Pigmentiphaga aceris: one gene and its partner. Each later gene encodes a partner of the first gene's protein in a complex. Links are inferred from orthologs where the notes say so. Each region holds a gene or a part of one and is shown on either strand. Other genes may lie near its edges.

Region 1 (3,998 bases):
TGTTGGAAATGGCCGCCACCCTTGAGATCGACAACGCCAGCCGCCTGCGCAAGCAGGAACTGATGTTCGCGATCATGAAACGCCGCGCCAAGCAGGGCGAACAGATCTTCGGCGACGGTGTGCTGGAAGTGCTGCCGGACGGCTTCGGCTTCCTGCGTTCGCCGGAAACGTCTTACCTGGCCAGCACCGACGACATCTATATTTCGCCGTCGCAAATTCGCCGTTTCAATCTGCACACTGGCGATTCGATCGAAGGTGAAGTGCGCGTTCCGAAGGACGGCGAGCGTTACTTTGCGCTGGTGAAGGTGGACAAGGTGAACAACCTGCCGCCGGAACAGGTCAAGCACCGCATCATGTTCGAGAACCTGACGCCGCTGCACCCGAACCGCCCGATGCGCCTGGAACGCGACATCAAGAGCGAAGAGAACCTGACCGGCCGTATTCTGGACATCTTCGCGCCCATCGGCCACGGCCAGCGCGGCCTGCTGGTCGCCAGCCCGAAGTCCGGCAAGACGGTGATGATGCAGCACATGGCCCACGCCATCACCAGCAACCATCCCGACGCCGTGATGATCGTGCTGATGATCGACGAGCGCCCTGAAGAAGTGACCGAAATGCAGCGCTCGGTGCGCGGCGAAGTGGTTGCATCCACCTTCGACGAACCGGCCACCCGCCACGTGCAGGTTGCAGAAATGGTGATCGAAAAAGCCAAGCGCCTGGTCGAGCTGAAGAAAGACGTGGTGATTCTGCTGGACTCGATCACCCGTCTGGCGCGTGCATACAACACCGTGGTGCCGGCCTCGGGCAAGGTACTGACCGGTGGTGTGGACGCCAATGCGCTGCAACGCCCGAAGCGTTTCTTCGGTGCCGCGCGCAATCTGGAAGAAGGCGGTTCGCTGACCATCATCGGCACGGCGCTGATCGAAACCGGCAGCCGCATGGACGACGTGATCTACGAAGAATTCAAGGGCACCGGCAACTGCGAAGTGCACCTGGAGCGTCGCCTGGCTGAAAAGCGTGTCTACCCGGCCATCAACCTGAACAAGTCGGGTACCCGCCGCGAAGAACTGCTGATCAAGCCCGATGTGCTGCAGAAGGTCTGGGTGCTGCGCAAGTTCATCTACGACATGGACGAAATCCAGTCGATGGAATTCCTGCTGGACAAGATGCGCGCCACCAAGAACAACGGCGAATTCTTCGACATGATGAAGCGCGGCGGCAGCTGATTTCCGCTGGTGCAGCCCTGAAACGGTCGGATCGGCAACAACCAGACCGTTTTGGCTTGTCAACGCGACGCCCTCACGCGATAATGTAGGGCTTAATCGACAACGGGAACGTTGTCGGGCAAATGGGGGCACTTTCCCCGCAGGGCTTTTGCCCCGCCCGACTGGCGACCCACTACCAGGAAATTGCCATGAAAGAAGGCATTCACCCGAACTACCGCGACGTGGTCTTCCACGATCTGCAGACCGGCACCAAGTTCATCAGCCGTTCGACCCTGAACTCGCGCGAAACCATCGAACTCGATGGCAAAGAGTATCCGCTGTTCAAGTGCGACGTGACCTCGGAATCGCATCCGTTCTACACCGGTGCGCAAACCCGCATCGTCGAAACCGGCCGCGTTGAAAAGTTCCGCCAGCGTTTCGCCCGCACCACCCCGACCACGAAGACTGCATAAGCCAACGGCTTGCGCTGACCTCAGGTCCGGTAAAAAAGGCAGCTTCGGCTGCCTTTTTTGTTTTTCATCGTTTCAGGCGATACACGCCTGTCGCCATCCACTGCCGATCGGCCCCATCGGTCGCAAGACTATGACTGCCGGCTCGACGCCACCGGGGTATAGTGCGGCCCTCGCCCGCCGCGGAGCCGGATCCACGTTGCCTTCATGATCAGCACCACGCCATCCAAGTTGTCCACCCCTGCCCGCCTGACCGCGCCGGCCACTGCCAAGCTTCCACGCTGGGCTTTGTTCGCCTTGTGCGCGGTGTATATCCTGGCCGGGCTGATCGGGCGCGAGCCCTGGAAATCGGACGACGTGATCGGCCTGGCGCAGATGTGGACGGCCGCATTCAGCGACAACGCCTGGATGCATCCGCAGGTGGCGGGCATTGCGGTGTCTCAGAAAGGCCCGCTTGCCACCTGGGTGGGTGGTGGCCTGATGGTGCTGCTCGGGCCGATTCTCGACCCGATCATGGCGGGTCGGGTTGCCAACATTCTGTGGTTCACGATCACCGCTTCCAGTCTTTGGTACGGCGTGTACCTGCTTGGACGACGTGCCGAAGCGCAACCGCTTGCGCTGCCTTTCGGTGGCCAGCCTTCGCCGTCCGCCTATGGGCGCATGCTGGCCGATGCAGCCCTGCTGCTGTTGTTGGCAACCCTGGGATTTTTGTGGCGCAGCCATGAAACCTCGGCTGAACCCGCAGCCGTGGCTGCGCAGGCGCTGGCCTTCTACGCCCTGGCCCGCATGGCCGACCGGCCGCGCAGCGGGGCGATCACCCTGGGCGTGGCATTGGCGGCGGCGTTCTTGGCGCGTGGCCTGCCTGCCGTCGCCCCCTTGCTGATCACACTGCCGGTGCTGTTCCGTCCGGGCACGACCCTGGTGCGGGAAATCCGTTGGCTGTTCCTGCTTGCATTGCCGATTGGCATTGCGCTGTCGCTGGCCTGGTGGATTCCGGCTGCCAACAGCAATCCTTACTGGATGAACGGCTGGTGGCATTGGCACGGCAATGTGCTGGGCTGGATTTCGCAGCAGGGGGCCATTGGTACCTTGCGCAATCTGCCCTGGTTCCTGTGGCCGACCTTGCCGCTGGCTGCGCTGGCTGCCTGGCGCTGGCGCGGCCATCGCGCCATGCTGCATGTGCAACTGCCGCTGGCGCTGGGCGCAGCCGCTTTTGTGATGCTGTTCTTCACCCAGCGACCCAGCGACCCGGAATTCCTGGCCTTGGTGATTCCCTGCGCAGCACTCGGTGTCTTCGTGCTGCCCACCCTGCGACGCGGGCTGGTCAACGCGCTCGACTGGTTCGCGCTGATGAGCTATTCGTTTGCGCTGTTCGTGATCTGGCTGGGCTGGACCGCGCTGTCGACCGGCGTGCCGCCCCGGCTGGCCCGCAATATCGCCCGCCAGACCCCGGGTTTCATCGCCGAGTTCTCGATTCTGTCGATCGGCATTGCAGTGGCCGCCACGGTCGCCTGGATTGCGCTGGTGACCTGGCGGGTGCGCATGCGTCCGGCGGCCATGTGGCGCGGTTCCGTGCTGTCGGCGGGCGGCATGGTGGTCAGCTGGCTGCTGTTGATGACCCTGTGGCTGCCATCAATCAACTACAGCAAGAGCTATCGCGTGGTGTCGCAAGGCTTGGCACAGGCGCTGGAAGCCGAGCACCGTGTCGTCGGCAAGACCGCCTGCGTGCGTACCATCGGCCTGGGCCTGCCCCAGCGCGCCTCGTTCGCGTTGTTCGACCAGTTGGTGTTCACGCCCTCACCGAACTGCCCGCTGGTCCTGATTCAAGGCTCACCAGACCAACTGGTGATCTACCAGCGCCGCCCTGATCTGGAAGGTGCCGTGGTGCGTTGGGACGGTGGCCGCGCCAGTGACTTGCGTGAACGCTTCAGGCTGGTACGCGTTCCCGAGGCAACCGCACCATGACTTCAGCGGTAAGCGCGCCGGGTGGATTCCGGCGCGCAGCATGGCGCATCGTCAAGCAAGCCTGGCCGGTATTGATCAGTCAGTGGGCCAGCATGGCATTTGGGGTGATGGACACCGCGATGACGGGCCACGCCTCGCCCACCGACCTGGCAGCGATGGCCTTGGCGGCATCGGTATTCATCAGCGTGTTCGTGGGCTTGATGGGCGTGCTGCACGCCATGATCCCGATCATTGCGCAGGACTTCGGCGGCGGCCGCATGGCCGAGATCGGCCGTACCTGGGCGCAAGGCGTATGGCTTGCAGCTGCCTTGTCAGTGGTGGGCGGCGTGGCCATGCTGTTCCCCGACGTGTGGCTGAG
Region 2 (4,273 bases), 1.9 Mb from region 1 along the record:
CAACTGGTGAATCGCCAAGCGACACCGGAATCAGGTGAAGGGCACCGGTAGTGGAAGAGGGGGATTGGCTCATGAATAGGTCTCTGAATGCAGTTCGCGCGCTGGTGGCCGATCAAGCAACTGGTGGGCGCGCGTAGGTCTGGCTGGTGTTGGTTGTGCGGCTTGGCGGGTATGGCTCGGTCGGCCTGTCGCAGTGATTCTGCTTGGCTTGGTCTGCCTCAATGGGCGTCGCACTTCTCAATGAGTGTCGTGCCTGTGCGCGGCCAGTGACAGTAGTGGGTCGATACCGAAATTCGCCAGCATGCGGGTCAGGGCGATCAAAGGCAGGCCGATCAATGCGGTTGGGTCGTCGCTGTCTATGCGTGACATCAGCGCAATGCCGAGGCCTTCGGCCTTGGCGCTGCCTGCGGTATCAAGCACAGCTTCAGCCTGCAGGTAGGCGATCAGTGCGGAATCCGGCAAGTCGCGGAATGTGGCCCGAGTCACCACGTCGATCGACTCGACACGCTCGCCATCATCGACCGCCAGGGCGCTGTGAAATGACACGGTATGGCCGCGCATCGATTGCAATTGCGCAAGCGCCGCCTCGAAGGTGCCGGGCTTGCCGATTGGCTGGCCGATCAGGTCGCGCACGGTGGGATGAAAAGGGATTTCGTCAGCAGGTTGCGACAGCGCGCCGCTGGGTGCCGGGATGCGCGTCGCGTCCAGCGTCGCAACCTGATCCGCACCGATCACCACTGCGCCGGGGCGCAACTGTACGCCTGCGCGCGCCTTGGCGCGCGCCAGACGCATGGCGAGTGCCACGGGTGTTTCTCCTGCCAGCGGTGTCTCATCCACCTCGGGGGAAACCACCTCGAACGGGAGTTTCAGACGTCCCAGCAGTTCGCGACGATAGACCGAGGTAGAGGCGAGAATCAGTGGGCGGGCGGGGGTTTGAAGGGGCATGTCAACGAATGAAAGCGTAAGTGGCGGCGTCTGTTATTGGGGCGGGCGAGTGGAGTATGTCGTGGAAGTCCGTCGACCATACCTGCCTTGCGCCGTAAGTGTTTGACCCGCTTGGGTTTTTCCAGCTATTATCCTACGTTTTACCGGCTACCTTTTGGTTGCAGTGTTGGTTGAGGTCTTTGGTGGTGCTGTTTCAGCGTCTGTTGAAGGTCAATCGAAGGTCAATCGATGCTGGCTGATCACTGCTCAGGTGCTCTGAAATTGGCCGGTTGTTGCTTTACAGGTATTCATTGCCCATGGTCGCGTTTCTGATCGACGCCTTTGATTTTGTGCGTCAACCCGGGCGCGAGGCGCAGGGGGCTGTGGCGCTCGAAGATATGGAGCGTCTGGTTGAAGATCTGCCGATCCAGAACTCGGATGCCCGCTGGCATGCCAAGTCTGAACGGGGCCCGTTGGGCGAGCCGTTGATCCGTCTGACCATCGATGCTGAAGTGGTGCTGGAATGTCAGCGATGTCTGGCTGATTTTGCCTTGCCGCTGCACACCGAGGCAGTCCTGCACATCGTCAAAACCGAAGCGCAGCTCAATGCCGACGACATCGTTCACGAAGGCGATGATGACGGCGAGGGCGACGAAGATGATGTCGGCGCAAGCGCCTTGCCCGAACGCGTGTTAGGATCGCCCCGCTTCGATCTGCTTGAACAGGTCGAAGATGAGCTGATCTTGTGCGTGCCGTATGTGCCGCGTCACGATGTCTGTCCAGAGCCGCTGGTAGTGCCAGCATCGGTTTCGGAAGATGTCTCTGCCAAAAAAGCAGATAATGACGGGCAGCAAGACCCAAGCAGTACTGATGAAGCGGTTGACGGCGCGGAAGGCAAGCGGCCATCCCCCTTCGCAGTACTGGCGCAACTCAAGACGCGCAAGCCCTGAGTTCCGGGGGCAGAACCTGACAAGGCCGGTGTATGGCGCTTGGCAGGGCGGCTGAAGGTCAGCCGAACGGACAGCTTAGAAACACAGATTGCAAGAAACGATGATGCGTCGGGCACGCCTGCGCAGGCCGTCATTGTCAAACAACGTCAAAGCAGGTAGTAGAAAGGGTTAATCCCGCGGCGCCCGAATCAGGCTTCTGGCTTACAATGCGCGCCGTCAGAAGGAGTCATCATGGCTGTTCAGCAAAATAAGAAGTCGCCGTCGAAGCGTGGCAACCACCGCGCCCACGATTTTTTGATCAACCCGCCGACGGCCATCGAGCCGAGCACGGGTGAAGTGCACCTGCGTCACCACATCAGCCCCAACGGCTTTTATCGTGGCGTCAAGGTCATCAAGACCAAGAACGACGAGTGATACCGGGCGGCCCTGGGGTGAACCTGCTAGGGCCGTTACCCAAGGGTGGGTTGCGGATGTCAAGCGGGACACGTGTCGGAGTATTCGGTGCGCGTCTTGATCGGCAGCCTTCCCCTGGGCACTCGCGGAACCATTTTTCCGATATCGCCTGTCTTCCTGATCATCCCGCCATCCAGCTTGATGCTGGCCGGCGCGGCATGATCATGTGAAGTCGGGCGTTCTTGCGTCCATGTCCATGATCCGAATTGCGATCGACTGCATGGGGGGCGATCACGGTCTCCCCGTGACGATCCCTGCTGCCCTGAATTTCCGCGACCATCATCCTGATGTGCATCTGCTGCTGGTTGGCTTGCAGGATCAGATCGAGGCGCAGCTTGCCTCGGCGCGTAGTGCGCTGGGTCGTGACCGTTTGGAAATCGTTGCGGCGACTGAAGTCGTTGCGATGGATGACCCGGTCGAAGTCGCCTTGCGGCGAAAGAAAGATTCCTCGATGCGCGTGGCTGCGACCCTCGTGAAAGATGGTCGTGCCGACGCCTGCATATCCGCCGGCAACACCGGTGCCTGGATGGCGATCTCGCGCTATGTACTGAAGACCCTGGACGGCATCGACCGCCCGGCGATCTCCACTGCCTTGCCCAATCAGAAGGGTGGGGTCACGTACATGCTTGACCTGGGTGCCAACGTCGATTGCACGGCGCAGCACCTGTTGCAATTCGCCATCATGGGTACTGCCATGGTGGCCGCCATCGAACAGCGGCAAAAGCCCACGGTGGGCCTGCTCAACATCGGTGAAGAAGTCATCAAGGGCAATGACATCGTCAAGCAGGCGGCTGAATTGCTGCGTGCCAGCCCGTTGAACTTCACTGGCAATGTCGAAGGCAACGATATTTATACCGGCGTGGTCGATGTGGTCGTCTGTGACGGTTTCGTCGGCAACGTCGTGCTCAAGGCCTCTGAAGGCCTGGCCAAGATGCTTGGCAGCTTCATCAAGGAAGAGTTCAAGCGCTCGCCGCTGACGCTCCTGATGGGCGCTGTTGCCAAGCCTGTGCTTGGCCGCTTCCGCAATCGCGTCGACCATCGTCGGTACAACGGTGCAGCCTTGCTCGGTCTGCGAGGCGTGGTCATCAAAAGCCACGGCTCTGCCGATGCCTATGCATTCGAATGCGCACTGAAGCGCGCACGCGGTGCGGTAGCCAACGATATGTTGTCGCTTACCACGCAGGTGGTGGCGCAAATCAACCAAAGTCTGCAGACGCCTGCCGAATCGACGCTTACGCGTGTCGACGCAGGTGCCAACGCACAGTCCAGCCACGGAGATCGTCAATGAGCGCAGTCACGTCAATCTGGTCCAAGCTTGTTGGGTCGGGGAGCTGCCTGCCGCCACGCGTCGTCAGCAACGATGATCTCGCTGCAGACCTTGCAACGCGTGGTATCGAGACCTCTGACCAGTGGATCGTCGAACGCACCGGCATTCGTCAGCGTCATATCGCCGAGCGCGGTGTGACCACCAGCCAGCTGGGTACCGAAGCTGCCAAGCGCGCACTGGCCGATGCCGGTGTCGATGCGTCTGAAGTCGATCTGATCGTGGTGGCGACCTCCACGCCCGATTTTGTCTTCCCCAGCACGGCCTGCCTGATCCAGGCCAATATCGGCGCGACCAACGCTGCTGCCTTCGATGTGCAGGCGGTGTGTACCGGCTTCATCTATGCGTTGACGACGGCTGACAGCTTCATCCGAGCTGGTCGGGCGCGTTGTGCACTGGTGATCGGGGCCGAAGTGTTCTCGCGCATCCTGGACTGGAGCGATCGCGGCACCTGCGTGCTGTTCGGTGACGGTGCGGGTGCAGTGGTGTTGAAGGCTTCCGACGAACCCGGTCTGCTGTCGGCCAAGTTGCATTCCGACGGCTCGCAGATGAAGATCCTGTGCGCAGCCGGCAACGTGGCGTATGGCGAAGTGACCGGCGACCCGTTCCTGCGTATGGAAGG

What was found.
Region 2: FXN63_RS06330 (region 1) and rpmF share a complex: the UniProt entries of both Escherichia coli proteins name them as parts of the 50S ribosomal subunit. The link is inferred for Pigmentiphaga aceris from one-to-one orthologs.

Annotation. Positions count from the first base shown.
Region 1 is NZ_CP043046.1:1,500,522-1,504,519, reverse strand. Bases 175-3,046 are described here. They hold FXN63_RS06330 (type B 50S ribosomal protein L31), read left to right. Parts: upstream 175-1,414; coding sequence 1,415-1,678; downstream 1,679-3,046. Other genes in these bases: FXN63_RS06325 (ArnT family glycosyltransferase), read left to right, coding at 1,883-3,046; rho (transcription termination factor Rho), read left to right, coding at 175-1,226. Outside these bases: more of rho, read left to right, coding at 1-174; more of FXN63_RS06325, read left to right, coding at 3,047-3,640; FXN63_RS06320 (MATE family efflux transporter), read left to right, coding at 3,637-3,998.
Region 2 is NZ_CP043046.1:3,401,464-3,405,736, reverse strand. The notes cover bases 823-3,696. They hold rpmF (50S ribosomal protein L32), read left to right. Parts: upstream 823-2,105; coding sequence 2,106-2,288; downstream 2,289-3,696. Other genes in these bases: FXN63_RS14735 (beta-ketoacyl-ACP synthase III), read left to right, coding at 3,612-3,696; plsX (phosphate acyltransferase PlsX), read left to right, coding at 2,524-3,615; FXN63_RS14750 (YceD family protein), read left to right, coding at 1,242-1,874; FXN63_RS14755 (Maf family protein), read right to left, coding at 823-945. Outside these bases: FXN63_RS14760 (SAM-dependent methyltransferase), read right to left, coding at 1-73; more of FXN63_RS14755, read right to left, coding at 238-822; more of FXN63_RS14735, read left to right, coding at 3,697-4,273.